DNA from 2 places in the Bacillus sp. 179-C3.3 HS genome. Region 2 is predicted to be linked to the other one. Evidence: a T-box and tRNA genes for the amino acid it is inferred to sense, from the RefSeq annotation. Region 2 holds a T-box; the other holds one or more tRNA genes.
The links. The T-box of region 2 lies ahead of tyrS (tyrosine--tRNA ligase). A T-box ahead of a tRNA ligase gene usually reads a tRNA of that ligase, here a tRNA-Tyr.
Positions count from the first base shown of each region.

Region 1: it has a tRNA-Tyr gene. The T-box ahead of tyrS (tyrosine--tRNA ligase) is inferred to sense a tRNA for this amino acid. The anticodon was not compared.

Region 1 is NZ_JBFEFT010000029.1:6,386-17,334, forward strand. Features, by position in the region: gene pbp4b (penicillin binding protein PBP4B) at 1-1,188, opposite strand, end outside; gene AB1K80_RS15410 (PTS transporter subunit EIIC) at 1,202-2,581, opposite strand; gene AB1K80_RS15415 (MurR/RpiR family transcriptional regulator) at 2,578-3,447, opposite strand; gene murQ (N-acetylmuramic acid 6-phosphate etherase) at 3,463-4,320, opposite strand; tRNA gene AB1K80_RS15425 (tRNA-Glu) at 4,592-4,666, shown strand; tRNA gene AB1K80_RS15430 (tRNA-Val) at 4,673-4,748, shown strand; tRNA gene AB1K80_RS15435 (tRNA-Thr) at 4,752-4,824, shown strand; tRNA gene AB1K80_RS15440 (tRNA-Tyr) at 4,853-4,937, shown strand; tRNA gene AB1K80_RS15445 (tRNA-Gln) at 4,942-5,013, shown strand; gene rocF (arginase) at 5,150-6,061, shown strand; gene sigW (RNA polymerase sigma factor SigW) at 6,257-6,820, shown strand; gene rsiW (anti-sigma-W factor RsiW) at 6,835-7,461, shown strand; gene cdaA (diadenylate cyclase CdaA) at 7,655-8,476, shown strand; gene AB1K80_RS15470 (YbbR-like domain-containing protein) at 8,469-9,818, shown strand; gene glmM (phosphoglucosamine mutase) at 9,889-10,949, shown strand, end outside.
Region 2 is NZ_JBFEFT010000003.1:88,864-99,812, reverse strand. Features, by position in the region: gene AB1K80_RS03600 (esterase/lipase family protein) at 130-711, opposite strand; gene tyrS (tyrosine--tRNA ligase) at 1,031-2,299, opposite strand; T-box leader at 2,353-2,590, opposite strand; gene acsA (acetate--CoA ligase) at 2,650-4,374, opposite strand; gene AB1K80_RS03585 (GNAT family N-acetyltransferase) at 4,530-5,162, shown strand; gene AB1K80_RS03580 (CBS and ACT domain-containing protein) at 5,201-5,842, shown strand; gene AB1K80_RS03575 (acetoin utilization protein AcuC) at 5,839-6,999, shown strand; gene ccpA (catabolite control protein A) at 7,073-8,077, opposite strand; gene AB1K80_RS03565 (bifunctional 3-deoxy-7-phosphoheptulonate synthase/chorismate mutase) at 8,528-9,604, opposite strand; gene ytxJ (bacillithiol system redox-active protein YtxJ) at 9,826-10,149, opposite strand; gene AB1K80_RS03555 (YtxH domain-containing protein) at 10,178-10,648, opposite strand; gene AB1K80_RS03550 (DUF948 domain-containing protein) at 10,676-10,949, opposite strand, start outside.

The DNA of each region.
Region 1 (10,949 bases), on a different contig from region 2:
TTTTGGGTCAATTAATGTCATTGTTCCAGTCCAACCCGTGTGACCATATGCTTCTTTACTTGCATGTGTCCCAAACATCCAGTTCATGTCAGTGTGTCCGTTTTTTCGCCAGCCTAGACCGTAAGTTGGATTCGTGTCTGAGGATGTTGTAAAGAGATCAATGGATGCTTGATCAAAAATAGTTGTCTTTCCATACTTGCCTTTGTTGAGCATAAGTTGGAGAAGTACGGCCATATCTGAAGTGTTAGAGAAAAGACCTGCATGACCTGAGACTCCAGCCATTGAGTAGTATGCTTTCTCATCGTGTACTTCACCTAGCAAGGTGTATCGTCGAATATGTTCAAATTCAATCACACCATCACGTGTATTCCCTAAGCGCTCTGTTGCTGCAAAATGCTTCGGTTTGAATCCTTTTTGCAGTGGATTGAATGTTGTATGTTTGAGACCTAGTGGCCGATAGATCGTAGATTCTACATATTGATCAAGAGGCATTCCTGTCTTTTTTTCGATAATCATGCCTAAAAGCATGTAGTCGATATCGCTATATACATGCTGCGTTCCTGGCTCGTATTGCAGGGGTACTTTAGGAAGCCACTTCATGGTCGTTTCTCTATCTTGTGAGAAAAATGAGCCAGCTGCTTCTTTGCTATAAAATAAGACACTGGATGGGAGCCCTGCAGAATGGGTGAGAAGATCCTTTACACGAAGTTGATCTTTTCCGGTTATCTTAGCTGCCCGTTCATCTTGAAAGTCTGGGAGAATCGCTTGTATTTTTTCATTCACGTCTAGTTTTTGTTCGTATACAAGCTTTTGAAGGGCATAGTTCGTGGCATACATTTTTGTGTTAGACGCCAAATCGAATAGTGTATTCTTTTTCATTTTTTTAAATGACTTGAGTGTGGATGTACCGTTGTATTTTTGCCGATAGCCGTAGGATTTTTGATGGACGATCTTCCCGTTTTTGATGATGATGAGAGCGGCTCCTGGAAATCCAGCGTCGATATCGTTTTGAATCATTTGATCAACCTTCCTAAGTTGCCTAGAAGAAAAGCCTACTTGTTCTGGCTTTTTCACTTTTTTTAAAACAGGGTATTCTTCAGGTGCATGGAGAGAGCTAGTTGCGAATGTTTGCACAGGTAAGCCAATGAGCATCAGCAGACATGTCATGATGAAAAAGTATTTCTTCAATTGCGGCGCCTCCTTATTCATTCGTATCCTTGAATTCACTCGCCATGTCATCATGAAATCCAAATAAGTATGTGAAGATGAATCCAGCCAAATATGCAATGAACAGACCGATTAAGTAAAGAAGCATTTGATGTGTGTGGACAATAAAGGTTAGCGGGAGTCCAGAGACACCAATTGCTTTGGTTGCAATTTGGAAATAGGCTTGAAATGCGCCGCCGATTCCAGCGCCGAGACAGGCAGTGAGGAACGGTCTTCCAAGTGGCAACGTGACACCGAATATAAGTGGTTCTCCAATGCCAAGCATACCTGAAGGAAGTCCACCTGCAATGGCTCTTTTTAGCTTTTTCTTTTTCGTCTTCTTTAGAATTGCGAAAGCAGCTCCTACCTGTCCTGCGCCTCCCATTGCAAGGATTGGCAGTAGAGGATCATCCCCAATGGAATGGATGAGCTCCATGTGGATCGGTGTTAATCCTTGATGAAGTCCTGTTACAACTAGAGGGAGGAAGGTAGCACCTAGTACAAAACCAGCGAAGATACCGCCAATGTTTAATAGGTAAGTGAGTCCAGCGGTGATGAGATCAGATAGAAACCCGCCAACTGGCATGAAGATCACATACGTAAAGATACCTGTAATGAGGAGTGTGATGGTTGGTGTGACGATGATATCAAGTGATGGTGGAACGAGGCGTCTCATTCTGGTTTCAACGAATGCCATAAAAATGGCTGCAAGAAGCACCCCGATCAGTCCGCCTCTTCCTGGTAGAATATTTGTGCCAAATAAAATAATGTCTGCTGAGGCTGGGTTGATGATGAGAATACCAGCGAGTGCACCTAATGCAGGTGACCCGCCAAATTCCTTCGCGGCATTTGACCCTACTAATATACCGAGATAGGCAAACAAACCTGAACCAATGACCGTTAAAATCATGGCGGTTTGCGATTTTCCATCAAGCCAGCCTGCTTGCACGATGGCTTTTGTGATTCCTGTAATAAGACCTGAGGCAACGAGTGCCGGAATGATGGGAATAAAGATGCTGGCAATGCGTCGTAGAAATAATTTGAAGGGGGTACGGTTTTTCTGTGAAATGGCTTGCTTGTTCTTTTTTGCTTCGTCATTTAAATGGTATGTTCCAGAGTTGCTTAGTAGCTGTTCAAATGCAATTGATACTTGATTGACAACGCCGGTGCCTAAAATGATTTGAAGTGTTTCCGCCTCGACGACGCCAATCACGCCATCAAGCTCTTTCATCTCTTTCATTTGTACTTTCTCGTTGTCAATCGGCGTAATACGGAGACGTGTCATGCAATGTGTATGGGAAGAAATATTATCTGAACCACCGCAGAGCGAAAGAATATCTTCCGCTAACTGCTGATATTTCTCTTGCTGACTCATGTTGAATCCCCCTTTGTTTTCCGTTTCATGGAGTGGATGGCATGCCTTGTCTTATCAATATAATGTGCGGTTTGCACGTATTGACGGGAAGCGACACTGAGGAATAAGACATCGATTAAGTAGAGCTGTGCCAACCTAGAGGAAGTGGCAGCACTTCGAAAGGGCGCCTCATTGGAACCGGCAGTTGATAGATGTACATCACATAACGCAGAAACGCTAGTCTGACCTGGATGCGTTAGGGCAATGGTTTTCACTTGCTGATCTTTGGCGAGTTGTAATGTCTGAATGATATCTATTGTTTCCCCTGAAAAGGATATTCCGAAAACAATGTCGTCCTTTCCCGCATTTGCGATGACTGTGGAGGCGATGTGCATGTCAGTAAATGCTGTGGCTGCATAGTTGATTCTCAGAAATTTCTGCTGTGCATCGGCGGCAACAATGCCAGATGCACCAACGCCGATAAAATGGATTTGTTTTGCTGATAGTAGTAGCTGAACAGCTTTTTCTAAAGAGTCTTCATTTAAAAGAGCCGCCGTGTCTTTTATGGATTGAATTGAATTTCCTGCTGCTTTTTGAATAATGGAGTGAAGAGGTTCATCTTGTTCAATATCTCTATAGCCTTGTTTATTAGTATCCATTAAATCCCCAGCAATTCGCATTTTTAAATCATGATACCCATTTAGCCCAAGAGATTTACAAAGGCGGATGACGGCAGAGCTACTTGCGCCAGCAGCCTGACTCATTTCGTGTATTGTGCTTTTTATGACTTTGTCAGGATGGGCGATGATATAGTCTGCGATCATTTTTTCGGATTTGGGGAGTTTTGATTTCATTGTATGGAGTAAGGTCAGTCCACCTGCTGACATAGAGTACCCTCCTTTTTAGGATTGATCATGTAAAATGGCTTTGTTAATGTGTCCGTTCGTTTGGTTTAGTAAGTCTTTCGCTGTTTTCTTGTCTGTGTTTGTCTGAAGCATGACGATGGCTGTTTTGACTTCAAGGTCTGCTGCTTCCAGTGTTTCTGTTGCATGTTCATAGGAAGTGTTTGTCACGTGTTGAATGATAGAGATGGCGCGTTCTTTTAGTTTATGATTGCTGACTTTCACATCGACCATGAGATTTTCATATACTTTGCCTTGTCTAATCATGACAGTGGTAGATATCATATTTAAAATCATCTTATGAGCGGTTGCTGCTTTCATTCGTGTCGATCCGGTAATTGCTTCTGGTCCAACGACCACTTCAATGGCGCAGTCAGCTAGCTGGCTTATCTCCGCTTTTTCGTTGCAACTGAGGGCCACCGTTTTTGCGCCAATGGATGTCGCATAGGATAAAGCACCAAGTATATAGGGAGTTCTTCCGCTTGCTGCAATGCCAACGACAGTATCTTTTGATGTTAGTTGAATGTGTTCTAAATCTTGCTTACCGGCTTCTTTACTGTCTTCTACATCTTCAGCAGCGTGTGAAAAAGCGTTGTCTCCACCTGCCATTATGCCGACAATCACATCAGGTGAAACGCTATAGGTGGGTGGACATTCAACAGCATCCATAACACCAATTCTGCCACTCGTTCCAGCTCCTAAATAAATCAACCTACCCCCATTTGTAATGGACTCATAGGCAAAATCACTAGCTATTTTTACATGTGGCAATACACAGTGAACCGCTTCAGCGACCTTCAAATCTTCTTGATTGATCATCTCGAGCATTGTGAGTGGGTCTACTTGGGAGATTTCCATTGTGTTTGGGTTTCTTGATTCTGTTGTTAAAGAACGTAGTTGAGACGGTTGCAAATAACATCCCTCCTTCTTTCTTTATTTTCAGTATATTGGTCGTGATATAAAATTTCAATGGAATATCCAAATGGTGAAACTAAATTTTAAAATATAAGGTGAAAAGAGAGGGGGAATTGTTAGAAAATAAAAAAAATAAAATTCTCCTTTACAAAAGGGGGACAACCTGTATATAATAACTTTTGTCAGCTTCACGGAAACAGCAAACTTGACGACTGGCCCGTTGGTCAAGCGGTTAAGACACCGCCCTTTCACGGCGGTAACACGGGTTCGAATCCCGTACGGGTCACCATAATGTGGAGGATTAGCTCAGCTGGGAGAGCATCTGCCTTACAAGCAGAGGGTCGGCGGTTCGAGCCCGTCATCCTCCACCATATGCCGGTGTAGCTCAACTGGTAGAGCAACTGACTTGTAATCAGTAGGTTGGGGGTTCAAGTCCTCTTGCCGGCACTGTTTTTCTTTTATCAATTCCATATGTGGAGGGGTAGCGAAGTGGCTAAACGCGGCGGACTGTAAATCCGCTCCCTCCGGGTTCGGCGGTTCGAATCCGCCCCCCTCCACCATTTTTGGGCTATAGCCAAGCGGTAAGGCAACGGACTTTGACTCCGTCATGCGTTGGTTCGAATCCAGCTAGCCCAGTCAAGACACCTTTTATAAAAAGGTGTCTTTTTTATGTTTGGAAAATGGAATGTATAACTATTCAAAATCTTGTTGAGTTGAGTCATGAGCCAGTGTAACAGTAAAATAAAGACATGAATGGAAAGGGGATGTACGTATGGGGGATAAACAAAAGATTACACTTGTGGGGGTTCCCATGGATCTTGGTCAAACGAGAAGGGGCGTTGATATGGGACCAAGTGCCATTCGATGTGCAGGAGTGAAAGAAAAATTGGAATCGCTTTCATTTGAGGTGGAAGACTTAGGGGATATTCCAGTCGAGCAAAGAGACGATGAAAAAGGACTTTTTACGAGTGAGAAGCTAAAAAATTTAACGGAAAATGCGGGGGCAAATGAGCTGCTTGCTGAAAAGGTCGACCATATCGTACAGTCCGGTTCTTTTCCGCTTATTTTAGGCGGTGATCATAGTATTGCTATTGGAACACTTGCGGGTGTTGCCAAGCATTATAAAAATTTGGGTGTGATCTGGTATGATGCACACGGCGACTTAAATACAGAGGAAACGTCACCTTCTGGAAATATACATGGTATGCCACTTGCTGTCAGTTTAGGAATTGGGCATGGTGATTTAATCAATATAGGTGGTTATTTTCCAAAAATAAAGCCCGAAAATGTCATTTTAATTGGTGCTCGCTCCTTGGACGATGGAGAGAGAGCATTGATTAGGGAAAAGGGTATTAAGGTGTATACGATGCATGAAATTGATCGGATGGGGATGACAAAGGTGATGGAGGAAGCCATTGAATACTTAAAGGCAAGTACAGATGGTGTGCATTTATCTCTTGATTTAGATGGATTAGACCCTGCAGAGTGTCCAGGTGTAGGGACTCCTGTTGCAGGTGGTATTAGTTATCGGGAGAGTCACCTTGCGATGGAGCTTTTAGAGGAGGCGGGCATTTTGACTTCAGCTGAGTTTGTTGAAGTCAATCCAGTATTAGATGAGCGAAATAAAACAGCAGAAGCAGCCGTCGCATTAATCGGTTCTTTAATGGGTGAAAAATTATTGTAAGAGCGGGACTTGTTCCCGGTCTTTTTTATTTTCAGAAAGGAAAAGTGAATTTTAAGAATATATTAAGGTTTTTACTGGCTGATAAGCGTAACACACTGTGAAAAATTTGTTACACTAAATTTTAGAGGAAAAATGAAACCTTTTGGAAAGAGGTTCGTATACATAAAGACCGGTGAAGGCAGAGGTTGAAAAATGATGGAAACAATGATTAAGAAAAGAATTAAGCAAGTCAAAAAAGGCGACCAGAATGCATTTGCAGACATCGTAGACCTGTATAAAGATAAAATTTATCAGCTGTGCTATCGCATGCTTGGAAATGCACACGAAGCAGAAGATATTGCACAGGAGGCGTTTATTCGTGCTTTTGTGAATATTGAAAGCTTTGATGTGAATCGTAAATTTTCTACTTGGCTTTATCGAATTGCAACCAACCTGACCATTGACCGTATTCGTAAAAAAAAGCCGGATTATTATTTAGATGCAAAGGTGGCAGGAACTGAAGGACTGAATATGTATTCTCAAATCGCAGCTGATGGCGTTTTGCCAGAAGATGAAGTGGTGTCTCTTGAATTATCGAGCACCATTCAGCAAAAAATTCTTAGGTTACCCGATAAATATCGATCGGTCATCGTATTAAAGTATATAGACGAACTCTCATTAAAAGAAATTAGTGAGATTCTGAATATACCGGTTGGTACGGTGAAAACGAGAATACACAGGGGGAGAGAGGCTCTCCGGAAACAGTTGAGAGACCTTTAAGTGAGGTGATTTTAATGAGCTGTCAAGATAAAATCGTCCAGCTTATGCATCAGTATTTAGACGGGGATCTTTTTCCCGAAGATGAAAAAGTATTAAAAAGCCATCTGCAATCGTGTGAGGAGTGCCGTACTCATTTTCAACAAATTGAGAAATCCATCGCGCTTGTGCAGAGTACATCTCATATAGAAGCACCATCTGATTTTACTGCAAAGGTGATGGCAGGTCTTCCAAAAGAGAAAAAGCGTGTGTCCGTTCACCGGTGGATCAAAGCGCACCCGCTCATCGTGGCCGCAGCTCTTTTCCTCATTTTAATGGGAGGAAGCCTATTTACGAGCTGGAATACGGATCATAATTTCAGTGTGTCAAAGCAACCGAATCTCGTTGTTGAAAATGATACAGTGACTGTACCTAAAGGTGAAACCGTCAAAGGGGATGTCACGGTCAAAAATGGCAAGTTGATTGTAGAAGGCAAAGTTGATGGAAATGTAACAGTCGTTAATGGGGAGCATTTGACTGCTTCTGCCGGACAAGTCACTGGTCAAATCAATGAAATTAACGAAGTGTTTGATTGGATCTGGTACAAAATGAAATCGACAGCACAAGATGTGATGAGAATCATTGGACCAGAGGAGCAAAAATAAATCAAACAGCATAGAGCAGACTCTTTTTTGGGGGCTGCTCTTTTTTTGTGCGTGATGTAAGCCATATATGGCAGGCATTTTCCTTGCTGAAACAAAATGTGGTATAATAGCCACGCTATGTATTTACACATAGGCTCTTTTTTTATTAAAATGCATCATACGAAGAAACTTGAAAAATCTGGAGGACGAGGAAATGGCTTTAGGGGATATTCCTATTTTGCAGTACCTCGGTCATGCTGTTGATATTCTCGTTGTTTGGTATGTGATATATAAATTAATGATGGTCATCCGCGGAACAAAAGCGGTTCAGCTCTTAAAGGGAATTGTGGTCATTGTTCTCGTCAGGATGGGAAGTGCGTATCTCGGTCTTAACACACTTCAATGGCTGATGGATCAAGCGATTACGTGGGGATTCCTTGCGATCATTATTATTTTTCAGCCAGAGCTTAGGAGAGCGCTTGAGCAGCTTGGGCGCGGCCGTTTCTTTTCGAGAAGTGGAACACCTGTAGAGGAACAGCAGCAAAAAACGATCGAGGCAATTACAAAAGCAATTAACTATATGGCGAAACGCAGAATAGGGGCGTTGCTGACAATTGAGCGTGATACGGGAATGAATGATTACATAGAGACAGGTATTCCTTTAAATGCAAAGGTCAGTTCTGAATTGCTTATTAATATTTTCATTCCGAATACACCACTACATGATGGAGCAGTTATTATGAAGCGTGATGAGATTGCAGCCGCCGCTTGTTATTTACCACTGTCAGAGAGTCCCTTTATCTCGAAAGAATTAGGAACTCGTCACCGGGCGGCAGTAGGTATAAGTGAAGTGACTGACAGCTTAACCGTTATCGTCTCAGAGGAGACAGGCGGCATCAGTGTCGCTAGAAATGGGGATCTCCATCGAGAATTGACAGAAGAAGCGCTTGAAAACATGCTCATTGCAGAGTTTAGTAACAACAGTAAAGATGCTTCCTCGACCAAATGGTATTGGAGGGGCAAGAAAAATGGATAAGATTTTGAAAAATCGCTGGGCCGTCAAGTTTCTTGCATTGGTCTTCGCGCTACTGCTGTATGCAGCAGTCAATTCAGCGCAAGCGCCCACGCCGAAAAAAATCGGTGAATCCTTTTTCCCAACATCTACGACAGATGAGGCAACCTTAACGGACATTCCTGTTAAAGCGTATTATGATGACGAGAAGTATGTCGTCACTGGTGTACCGCAGACAGTCAACGTCACCATTAAAGGATCAACAAGTGCTGTGAAAACAGCAAGGCAGACAAAGAATTTTGAAATATATGCAGATATGCAAAACTTGACGACAGGGACACATAAAGTTGAACTGAAGGCAAGAGATGTATCAAATGGGATCACATTAACAGTGAATCCGTCTGTGACAACAGTGACGATCCAAGAAAAAACAACAGCTGAATTCCCTGTCGAAGCGGAATTTTATAATCAAAATAAAATCAAAGACGGCTATTCACCTGAACAGCCCATCGTGAACCCGAAAAAGGTAACGGTCACTGGATCAAAGGATGTCATTGACAAAATATCGGTCATTAAAGCATTTGTGAATTTAGAAGATGTCGATCAACAAATTCAAAAAGAAGCGAAGCTCACTGTGTATGATAGCAGTGGGAACGAGTTGCCTGTCGAAGTGAGCCCATCGGTTGTGGATATTACCGTCCCTATCACGAGCCCGAGCAAGAAGGTTCCTTTTAAAATTGAAAGGACAGGTAAATTACCGGACGATATCAGTATCGAAAGCATTGAAGCGAGTCCGAGTGAGGTCACGGTGTATGGTTCTCAAAAAGTGTTGGATGCACTTGATTTTATTGATGGTGTCAAGCTGGACCTTAGCAAAATCAAAGATGATACAGAGATTGATGCCAGTATTCCACTGCCAGACGGTGTGAAGAAAGTTTCCCCTGAAACAATTAAGATCAAAGTGAAGGTTGCAAAAGCTGAAGAAAAAAAGATCGATAATATACCAATTTCCGTCGTAGGACTGAGTAAAGGTCTGACTTCTGAATTTGTGAGCCCGTCTTCTGGGCGGTTCATGTTAACAGCAAAAGGATCAAAAGGTTCGATTGATAAACTAAAGGCTTCAGATATTGAGGCCTATATCAATGTGGGAGACTTGGACGAAGGGACACACGAGGTCAAGTTGCAAGTGAACGGACCTCAAAATGTCACATGGACATTATCGAGATCAAAGGTGAAAGTCAAACTCACCTCGACCGATTCCGGGGATCAACCGGCCTCTGATCATTCATCTGATGATGACGTGAAGGAAGAGAAGAATAAAGAGCAATCGACACAGGACAAAGCAACAATAAAATCAAGTCAATGACAGCGGATAATAGAAGTACAAAAGAGGATGAAGCGACCTCTCGAATGGTAAGAAAAGGAGCGAATGAAACATGGGTAAGTATTTTGGAACTGATGGTGTAAGGGGTGTGGCGAATAGCGAATTAACGCCAGAGCTCGCATTTAAAATTGGGCGATTTGGTGGCTATGTCCTCACAAAAGATAAAGAACGTCCGAAGGTGCTTGTTGGGCGAGATACACGTGTATCCGGTCATATGCTAGAAGGGGCACTCGTTGCAGGTTTGCTTTCAATTGGTGCGGAAGTGATGCGTTTAGGTGTTATTTCAACACCAGGTGTGTCTTACTTAACGAAAGCGATGGATGCTGAAGCAGGTGTGATGATTTCAGCGTCTCACAATCCAGTTCAAGATAACGGCATTAAATTTTTCGGCGGCGATGGTTTTAAACTGTCAGATGAACAAGAGAATGAAATCGAGCAGCTCATGGATCAGCCAGTCGATCAATTACCACGACCAGTTGGAGCAGATCTCGGAACGGTCAATGACTACTTTGAAGGCGGTCAAAAATACTTGCAGTTCTTGAAGCAAACAGCGGATGAAGATTTCACAGGTATTCATGTTGCACTTGATTGTGCACACGGAGCGACATCTTCTCTTGCAACCCATTTATTTGCTGATTTAGATGCAGATGTATCGACAATGGGCACATCACCAAACGGATTGAATATCAACGATGGAGTCGGTTCTACTCATCCAGAGGCACTTTCTGCTTTTGTGATGGAAAAGGGAGCAGATATTGGTCTTGCGTTTGATGGTGACGGCGACCGCTTAATTGCAGTGGATGAAAAAGGTGGAATCGTGGACGGCGACCAAATTATGTACATATGTGCACGTTACTTGAAGGGCGAAGGTCGATTAAAGGATGACACAGTGGTGTCAACGGTCATGAGTAACTTAGGCTTCTACAAAGCGTTAGAGAAACAAGGCATTAAGAGCATCCAAACCGCTGTTGGTGACCGCTATGTGGTCGAGGCGATGAAAAAGGATGGCTATAATGTTGGCGGCGAGCAATCAGGTCATTTAATTTTCCTTGATTACAATACGACAGGTGACGGCATGCTTTCAGCCATCATGCTTGTGAATACGTTAAAAGC
Region 2 (10,949 bases):
CTTTAGTTTTTGCGTCATTGTCTCACTCCTATTATATTAAACCCTTCCGTCCATTTAGCTGAATACCAATTAAGGAAAAATAGTTAACCTAAGATCAAAAAGACAGCACATTTCGCTGTCTTTTTTAATTTACCAATTCGTATTCTGTCCCCCGCCATTCAGCCCTTCTTTCAAATAGCCATTCACTTGGCTGGAGGCTAATAGGCCGACATGTCCGACGCCGTGGATGAGGACGTTTCTTGCTCCGATTAAGCGGGAAAGGCTGTTGACAACGATGAGATCGGCTGAGCTATAGATAGAAGTGTAAAGAATTTTTTGGTTTGGATCAGTGCCTGGCAATGCTCTGAGTGAAACGAGTCCGTTTGCTCCACCTAGTGTCACGACGTTCTCTATTTTATTTCCACCGTCTAGGTGTTTGATATAGTACAACGTATTGGCACCACCCATGCTATGCGCCACAATATCTACTTTTTTCGCGCCCGTTTTTGCTAGTACATCTTTGACATATCTTGATAGACGTGGGCCATTGTTTAAGTTGTTGCCAGTTTTGTCTAGGAAATCAATAGCATATAATTGGTTACTGTCCCAGCCCTGTGACACCAAATATCTTTTGATTGAAGCAAAGTTATAAGAAGCTCCGCCCATACCATGAACCATCACAACTGGATTATGCTTAGCCGCTTTGATCTCTTTCGGCTGGATGAAAACCATTGAACCAACCACCAATGCAAGTGCAACGAGAATCTGCAAACTCCTTTTCATCAATAATGACACTTTCATTCCCCCTTATTTATCTTGTTCGTCTCTATTTTAAACAAGAAAAATATGACAAAAAAGTGAACAAGGCACTGTTTGTCCAATCATTTAATAGACATTAAATAATGAAAAAGCACCTTTGACTTTCGCAGCGTTCAATGCCAAAAGACTAGACAACCTCTCTTCTAACAGCCTTTTAGTCTCTATGTGGCCTCTCATAGCTCAATTTGCATAAAAAAGCAGCCGGTTTTTCGCAGACCGGCTGCACACATTCTTACTTGTAAGTCACGAGGAAGTATTTCTTTTTCCCTCTTCTTAAGACCGTAAATTGGTTCTCAATTCGGTCTTCAGCTGAAAGGACATAGTCTTTATCCGTTTGTCTCTCTCCGTTGATGTAAACTGCACCATTGGTAATGTCCTCACGTGCTTGACGCTTCGATGGAGACAGCTTTGATTCAACAAGTGCATCGACAAGTGTTAATTCTTCTGTGTTGCTTTTCTCCATTGATGGAACATCTTTAAAGCCTACTTTGACTTCGTCAGCTGTTAGAGATTTGATGTCGCCTTTAAATAGCGCATTTGAGATGTTCACAGCCTGTTCTAGCGATTCACGTCCATGAACAAGTGTTGTGACTTCTTCTGCTAAACGGCGCTGTGCTTCACGTTTTTCAGGCGCTGTTTGCACTTTTTCTTCGTACGATGCAATCTCTTCTTTTGATAGGAACGTAAAGTATTTTAAGTAATTCACGACGTCTCGGTCATCTGAGTTGATCCAGAATTGGTAGAATTCATATGGTGACGTTTTTTCCTTATCTAGCCAGATCGCGCCACCTTCTGTTTTACCAAATTTCGTGCCATCTGCTTTTGTCACTAGAGGCATTGTCAGACCGAATGCTTTTGCGCCTTCTTCTTCGGATTTACGGATGAGCTCTAGTCCAGATGTGATATTCCCCCACTGATCACTTCCACCGATTTGCAGCTTACAGTTTTCATTTCTGTAAAGGTTTAAGAAGTCTAACGATTGCAGGATGACGTAGCTGAACTCTGTGTAAGAAATTCCTGTCTCAATACGTGAGCTGACGATATCCTTTGCTAGCATGAAGTTCACACCGAAGTTCTTCCCGATATCACGAAGGAATGTGATGACATTCATTTGGCTGATCCAGTCATAGTTGTTGACGATGACTGCTGGGTTTTCTCCTGCTTCAAAGTCAAGAAATTGAGAAAGTTGGCCTTTGATTTTTTCTGACCACTGTTCCACGATCTCTGATGGATTTAAAGAACGCTCTGCTTTTTTGAAACTTGGATCACCGATCAATCCAGTAGCGCCTCCAACAAGTGCGATTGGGTGATGACCCGCTTCTTGGAAACGACGTAATGTTAAAATCGGCAGTAAGTGACCGATATGCAAGCTGTCGGCTGTTGGGTCAAAACCAGAGTACAGTTTGATTTTTTCTTCTGATAATAATTTTTTTAGCCCTTCTTCATCTGTTTGTTGCTGAATTAATCCTCTGTATGATAAATCTTCCATCAATTGACTCATGTTCAAATCTCCTTTTTTTACAATTCAACATAAAAAACGCCCCTTCGAATGAACGAAGGGACGATATAGATCGCGGTACCACCCTGCTTAAAAGACGAAACATCATGTCTTTTCACTTACACTGATAACGGATAGATCCGTTCTTTCACTAATCAGGCAGCTGATAGGCTCCTTTTCGTAAAAGCGGTTCGTGAGGGTAATTCGAATATCTCTTTGTACTGACTCGCACCGACCGTCAGCTCTCTTAAACAGGGAAAGATGATTCTACTGAATCTCAGTCAAAACCTTTTCATATTCAACTAATGTCATTTTTAACATACTTTCAGAATCAAGTCAACTGAAGAAAGAGATTAATCTTCCATTGTTGAAAGATCGCCAGCAGGTAAATTGAGCTCCCATGCTTTCAGCACACGTCTCATAATTTTTCCGCTGCGCGTCTTTGGCAGTTTGTCTTTAAACTCAATTTCTCTTGGTGCAGCATGTGCTGCGAGTCCCTTCTTCACAAAGGAACGAATCTCTTCTTTTAGCTCGTCTGTTGCTTCATATCCGCTTCGAAGGGCGATAAATGCTTTGATGATTTCACCGCGAACTGGATCTGGTTTTCCAATGACACCCGCCTCTGCGATCGCTGGATGTTCGACGAGTTTGCTTTCGACCTCAAATGGACCGACACGTTCTCCTGACGTCATGATGACATCATCTACACGCCCCTGGAACCAAAAGTATCCGTCTTCGTCCATATAGGCTGAATCTCCTGAAACATACCAATCTCCCGGCATAAAGTAAGATTCATATTTTTCAGGATTATTCCAAATGGCATGCATCATGGACGGCCAGCCTTTTTTAATCGCAAGGTTCCCCATCCGGTACGGAGGAAGTTCATTCCCTGCATGATCCACAATCGCTGCCTGTACGCCTGGAATTGGTTTCCCCATTGACCCTGGTTTGATGTCCATACATGGATAATTACAAATCAGCTGTGCACCTGTTTCTGTCATCCACCATGTATCATGAATTCGTTTTCCAAAAACGGCATCCCCCCAGCGGATCACTTCAGGATTAAGAGGTTCTCCTACACTTAATACGTGACGAAGTGAGCTCAGATCATATTTTTGAACAAGGTCATCCCCTGCCCCCATCAGCATTCTAAATGCAGTAGGCGCACTGTACCAAACGGTTACACCTAACGAATCAATCGTTTCATACCAAGTCTCAGGATGAAACCGTCCGCCTAAAATGACATTGGTTGCCCCATTTAACCATGGTGAAAAAATGCCGTACACTGTGCCTGTTACCCAGCCTGGATCTGCTGTACACCAGTACACATCATCTTCCTTCAGGTCTAGCACCCATTTACCAGTCTGTTTTTGCTGTACCATAGCGCCATGTACATGCAATACTCCTTTTGGCGTACCGGTAGATCCAGACGTGTAATGGAGCAGGAATCCGTCCTTTTCATCCATCCATTCAATCTCGAGTTCCTTCGCTGCTCGCTCAAACGTTTCCTCATATTGAATCGTCCGCACGCCATCAATGACTTGCTTCTCACCACCGACAATGATCACTGATTCAAGGTTTGGTAGCTCTGCAAACGGAATTCGCTCTAGTAAATCAGGCGTTGTCACAATGACTTTTGCATCACTGTTTTCTAAGCGATCTTTCACTGCTCCTTCCATAAATGCTTCAAATAATGGGCCAACGATTGCACCTATTTTGATCGCACCGAGTAAAAGGAAATACAATTCAGGCGATCTTGGCATAAAGATAAAGACGCGATCTCCTTTTTGGACGTGTGCGGTTTCTCTTAACATATTTCCTGCTTTGTTTGTATTTACTTTCATATCCCTGAACGTATACTTTTCATCTCGCTGTGAATCTTTGTAGTGAAGCGCCACCTTGTTCTTTCGAAACGAGTCTGCATGTCTGTCAATCGCTTCATAGGCTGCATTTATTTTTCCTGTTTCATACCAAGAGAAATCTTTTCTCGCTTCCTCCCATGTAAATTCTTTGTATGCCCGATCATAATCATTTAAATGATAGTCCCCTTTAACCGATGGTAGCGTTTTCAATTTCATCAAACAGTCCCCCTTTGCATACGTTTACAATGACCATTATAGTATAGATGACTTTTTTTCTCAATTTTTAAAAAACTTATGCTGAAACCGTTTTAATTACGACAAGATTTAAGATAGAATAGAAGCGACTCACTAGAATTTGAGGCGGTGGATACGTGGAGCATCCTAAAACTTATTATTCAAAAACAATTGAACGAGAAACAGTCACCATTCTGATTGAAGGCCCAGTACCTGCTAAAGAGCTAGCGACCTATACGTTTCACGAAGGGCTAACGGCTTTTCGTACACCTGACGAACAAAAACAAGCACTCGTTGAAATAGCAGATCTTCCGGAAGGACGTATGATTATTGCTAGAGTAGATGAGCTTGTCGTAGGGTATGTCACGTATTTGTATCCTGATCCGCTTGAGCGCTGGTCAGAGGGGAACATGGCAAACTTAATTGAGCTTGGTGCAATTGAAGTCGCACCTCCATTTAGGGGATGTTCACTCGGCAAGCATTTACTTGATGTGAGCATGATGGATGAGCAAATGGAGAACTACATTATCATTACAACTGAATATTATTGGCATTGGGATTTAAAGGGGACGAAGAAAAATGTCTGGGAGTATCGAAAAATGATGGAAAAAATGATGAACGCAGGAGGACTCGTTTGGTTTGCAACAGACGATCCTGAAATCAGCTCACACCCTGCCAATTGTTTAATGGCAAGAATCGGAAAAAACGTGAGTCCTGATTCAATTGAGCGCTTCGATCGCCTTCGTTTCCATCAGCGTTTTATGTATTAACGTTCATTCGTTTTTTTGGCAAAGGGGATTGGTAAAACATGATGATTGAACAAATTATGGTGCGTGATGTCATTACGCTTCGAAAAACCGATACGATTGAAACAGCGATTCAAAAGATGAGATCACATCATATTCGGCATATTCCCATCGTCTCTGATCAAGGGTCTGTGATTGGGATGGTGACAGATCGGGATATCAAAAATGCCAGTCCGAGTATTTTTGAAACAGAAAAAAGACATCTGTTTATTCAACGACCAGTTGAAGACATTATGGTACTAGAGACGGTGACTGCACACCCGCTTGATTTTGTGGAGGAGATTTCTAGTGTCTTTTTTGAACACGGCATTGGCTGTCTACCTGTGGTTAGACGGGGCAAGCTCGTAGGCATTATTACGAAAACAGATTTACTACGCACATTTGTCAGACTGACAGGAGCAGATCAACCTGGATCACATGTAGAAGTTGAAGTGGAGCACATGACAGAAGGACTCGCAGACATTACAGCGATTTTAAAGGAGCAACATATTCAAATGCTAAGTGTCCTTGTCTATCCACATGCAAATGAGGCGACGAAAGTGCTTGTATTCCGCCTTCAGACCATACATGCGGATCATGTGGCGAAATTGATTCGTGCCAAAGGATACAAGGTGCTCTGGCCTTTGGAGCAGACGATCAAATGAAGGAAGCAACCTTCGTTTTTTCACCCTCTTTTCAAACGTATCAATTTCACCAAGATCACCCTTTCAATCAGCTTCGCGTCTACTTAACCTATGATCTTCTTCAAAAGATGGGGGCATTGCAAGATGAAGAGATTGTCTTGCCGCGTATGGCGACACTCGAAGAGTTAAAGCTCGTACATACGGGAGATTATATTCAAGCCGTGCAAAAAGCAAGCGAAGGCAAGCTGTCGATAGAAGAAGGCGAGCGATATGGTCTTGGAACTGAAGATACACCGATGTTTTCAGGAATGCATGAAGCGGCTTCCCTCCTTGTTGGCGGGACATTAACCGCAGTCGATCAAGTCATGCTTGGACATGCCCAGCATGCTGTCAATCTTGGCGGAGGTCTTCATCACGGATTTAAAGGGCGTGCATCTGGTTTCTGTATTTATAATGACAGCTCGGTCGCAATTCAATATATTCAAAAAACATATGGAGCAAAAATCCTATATATTGATACGGATGCCCACCATGGGGATGGTGTCCAATTTAGCTTTTATGATGATCCACAGGTGTGTACCGTATCATTACATGAAACAGGTCGTTACTTATTCCCTGGTACAGGACAAGTACAAGAGAGAGGGCATGATCAAGGCTACGGCTATGCATATAATATTCCGCTTGATGCCTTTACAGAAGACGAATCGTTCCTTGAAGCATATCGACACGCAGTGACTGAGATTGCTGCTTTTTTTAAACCAGATGTCATATTGACACAAAACGGTGCAGATGCCCATTATTACGATCCATTAACTCATTTATCTTGTACCATGAAAATATATGAAGAAATTCCTAAGCTCGCACATCAGCTTGCACATCAATATTGTGATGGTAAATGGATCGCTGTTGGTGGAGGCGGCTATGATATTTGGCGGGTTGTCCCAAGAGCTTGGAGCCGCATTTGGCTTGAAATGAAAGGTATCACACCACCACATACTCTTCCGCAAGATTGGCTCAATGCCTGGGGGAAGCAATCGCCTGTCACGCTTCCATCCACATGGGCAGACGATGACAAATTATATTCACCGATCCCAAGAAAAGCAGAAATCACAGAAAAAAATGCACAAACAGTTGAAAAAGCACTCATGCCTGTCAGAAGAGAAAAGAAAAATGTGTGACAGAATTAAATCAATCATGCTTTCAACCAAAAAAAAGCAGGCGTTCACTGATCATGTGCGCCTGCTTTTTTTCTTATGATTTTGTTGATTGTCTCTCTTCAATTCTGTGTGGAAGTTCCACGATATGATCTTCTACTTGTTCTTTATTCATTAACTTTGTCAATAATCTCATGGCTACTGCACCAATATCATATGTCGGCTGAACCACTGTTGTCAGCTGCGGACGTACCATGAGTGATAGTCTTGTGTTATCAAAACCAATCACTTCTAAGTCTTCAGGAATCGATACGCCTCTATCCTGTGCGCCGTGAATGACACCTAGCGCCATTTCATCTGTTGACGCAATGACAGCTGTTGGCTTGTTTGATTGTTCAAGCAAATGAGCGACAGCTTCGACACCTGAATCATAGGAATAATCACCTTCTGCGACTAAGCTTTCGTCAAAAGCGATTCCGGCTTCTTCTAACGCGCGCTTATATCCAGTAAGCTTTCTAACCGAGTTAATCGGTTCTGACATTGGACCAGATACAAATGCCACTCGTTTATGTCCCTTTTCAACTAGAAATTGGACAGAATCATGGATCGCTTGTTCATAGTTAATATTCACAGATGGCGTTTGACCTTGCTCTTCAACTGAAGCGGCTAGGACAATCGGAACAGGAGAGCGCTTAAATTCTTCGACAAGCACATCCGTAATGTTTCCACCCATAAACACAATGCCATCTACTTGTTTACCTAACATGGTATTTAATAGGTGTAGTTCTTTGTCTGTATTTTGGTCTGAGTTGCTTAAAATGATATTGTACTTATACATCGTCGCAATATCTTCAATTCCACGTGCAAGCTCTGAGTAGAAAATACTAGAAATATCAGGGATGATAACCCCAACAGTCGTTGTTTTTTTACTCGCAAGTCCACGCGCCACAGCGTTCGGGCGGTAGCCAAGACGATCAATCGCTTCTAGTACCTTTTTTCTAGTTGTTGGTTTCACGTTTGGATTCCCGTTGACGACACGTGATACGGTTGCCATACTTACGTTTGCTTCTCTTGCTACATCATATATTGTAACATTATTCACATAAATCACTCCTTCAAATACACTTCATATCTATATAGCATTCACCAATTAGATACAGACATGTCAGATATGTGGAAAATAATATCCTATTTGTCATCAAAACGATGAAAAGAGACACATAATTTTTCAATCTACATCAAAATTACATTCTTTTAAGAAATTATACACGTTTTTTCGAGATATGAAAACGTTCCCTTTCTTTTTATAACTAAATTAAACAAACTTTTATCCGTTTATGATCGGTTCATTCAATGATCGATTATAAAAAAATGTCGTGAACGCCAGCTATGACAATGATCTTAGCAGATTTTGTCGAATAATAAAAATGAAAACATTGTGAACAAGTCCTTTTTGGCTTGCAATGTGCTATCTCGCTTTTTCTTCCATTTTCAATCTTTTTTTTCCATTAAAATAGCCACCGGTATGATCCGGCGGCTTTTCATGCAATTGTTATGCGTGAATGTTTACAAGTGGTCTTAAAGCATCTAACCATTTTTCGAATTCAGGAATATCCATTTGCTGCGCTGAATCTGATAGGGCAACGGATGGATCTGGATGTACTTCTGCCATCACACCGTCTGCTCCAATTGCAAGGGCTGCTTTTGCCGTTGGAAGGAGAAGATCTCTACGTCCAGTTGAGTGCGTCACGTCAACGAAGACTGGTAAATGCGTCTCTTGTTTTAAGATTGGCACAGCAGAAATATCTAATGTATTACGTGTCGCTGTTTCGTATGTGCGAATACCACGCTCACAAAGGATAATTTGATCGTTCCCTTGGGCAATGATGTATTCAGCTGCATTGATGAATTCTGAGATCGTTGCTGCAAGACCGCGTTTTAATAGAACGGGTTTATTCACAGATCCAGCTTCTTTTAATAGTTCGAAGTTTTGCATGTTACGAGCACCGATTTGAATCACATCGATATGTTCAATCGCTTCTTCAATATGCGCTGGATTTACGATTTCACTAATGACCGCAAGACCGTATTCATCAGCAACACGCTTCAAAATTTTCAAACCATCTACACCAAGGCCTTGGAAGTCGTATGGACTTGTACGAGGTTTAAAGGCACCACCACGAAGTAGCTTAATCCCCTGTTGTTTCGCTGCAGCTGCTACTTCTGCGACTTGCTCATAGCTCTCAACAGCACACGGTCCAACGATGAAGCGTTGTTTACCATCACCGATGGTTTCCCCATTTATGTTCACAATTGTATTTTCCGGTTTTTTCTTACGAGAAACAAGTAGCGCCTTACTGTGATCATCTTCTTGAAGCTCTAGGCCTGCTTTGAAAATTTCTTTGAAAATATGCTGAATGGTTGAGTTCTCAAATGGGCCATCATTTTTCTCAAGAATTTGGTTCAGCATTGTGCGCTCTCTGACAGGATCATAACGGTTGACACCTTGCGCTTCTTTCGTCTTTCCTATTTCTTTTACAATGTTTCCTCTTTCATTGATCAGTTTTAAGATTTGTAGATTTAGATCATCTGCTTGCTGTCTCAATTGTTCTAGTTCATTATTGCTCATTTTTGTCATCCTTTCCTCTGCCTGCTCTCGCTTTTTATTTTTTATTGTCGTATGATAGGGTTTATTATAAACAAAGATTTCGGAATTGTCACGAAAAATTTCTTTATTACCCAAACGCTTTTAAGCGATAAAGTATTGTGTGTAAGATTATAACATACTTTTGTTTTAAATAAACCTTTTTTATAAAAAAACGTCAGCAAATGCTGACGTTTTTTGTTTGACTACATATTTTGTTCAAGTGCTTCTTTTGTAATGTTGGAATGTGATGCATGCCATTTGACTTTTCCACCACTAAAAATGAGTGCCTGCGGGCTTTCGTGCTTGATCCCTGACGCTTCTGTTACATACGCTGAAAGCTCTCTCGTGTTTTGGATTTGTAAGAAATATGATGGGACGTCTTCGTGTGCAGACGCAAATGCATCAAACTCTTGAAAAGCCGCTTGGCTGATTGGGCATGTCAAACTATGCTTAAAAAAGACAAAGGTTCCATCTTGATTCTTTAGTTGATCAAACTGTTCTTCTGTTTCAATGAGTTGTTTAGACATGGTGTGCTCCTCCTAATGTTGAACCGCGTTAGCTTTTTGTCGTTTGTTCTACTTTTTCTTTCGCATCCTGGATGCCTTGTTCAATGTCTGACTTTGTTTCCTGCGCTCTATTTCTTGCTTCGGTTGCCACATCTGAAACGTCACTAGCAAGATCTGCCGCTGCATCTTCTGTTTCACTTTTCAGTTGATTAGCTTTTCCAGCTGCACGGTCTTTTATGTCTTTCACTTTGTCTAAAATTTGGCTTGATTGCTCTGCTACCAATTGAGACAATTCAGACGTTTTATCTTTTGCAATTGTCACATATTCAGTGCCTTTTTCTTTCGCTTCTGTTGTGAGTCGATCTGTTCTTTCTTTTAATGCATTCGCTTGGGTATTCAAATCATCGCGAAGCTCTTTCCCTGACTTCGGAGCTAAAAAGAGTGCTGTTGTTGCCCCAATAATGCCACCGATCAATGTTCCAATCAAAAAGTCTTTACTATTGATACCGTCTTTGCTCATGATTATTCCTCCTATGCGAAATTAGGTTTATTTTTGGTTTTTGCGTTCTTTCCACTTTTTATAAATTTCAAGTGCCGCATTACTCCAGCTTACAACGTCCGTTACTTTTTCTTGATTTCTTTCAACGGATGATGAAACCGCACCAGCTGCCTGCTTTATGCTTGTATTGAATTGGTTGATTGAACCGCCAATTCCCTGCACCGCATCCACAACTGTGTTGAGTTTTGCCGATTTGTCTTGAATATCTTCCGCAAGTTGATTCGTTTTATGTAGCAACTGTGTTGTTTCTGTGGTGATACCT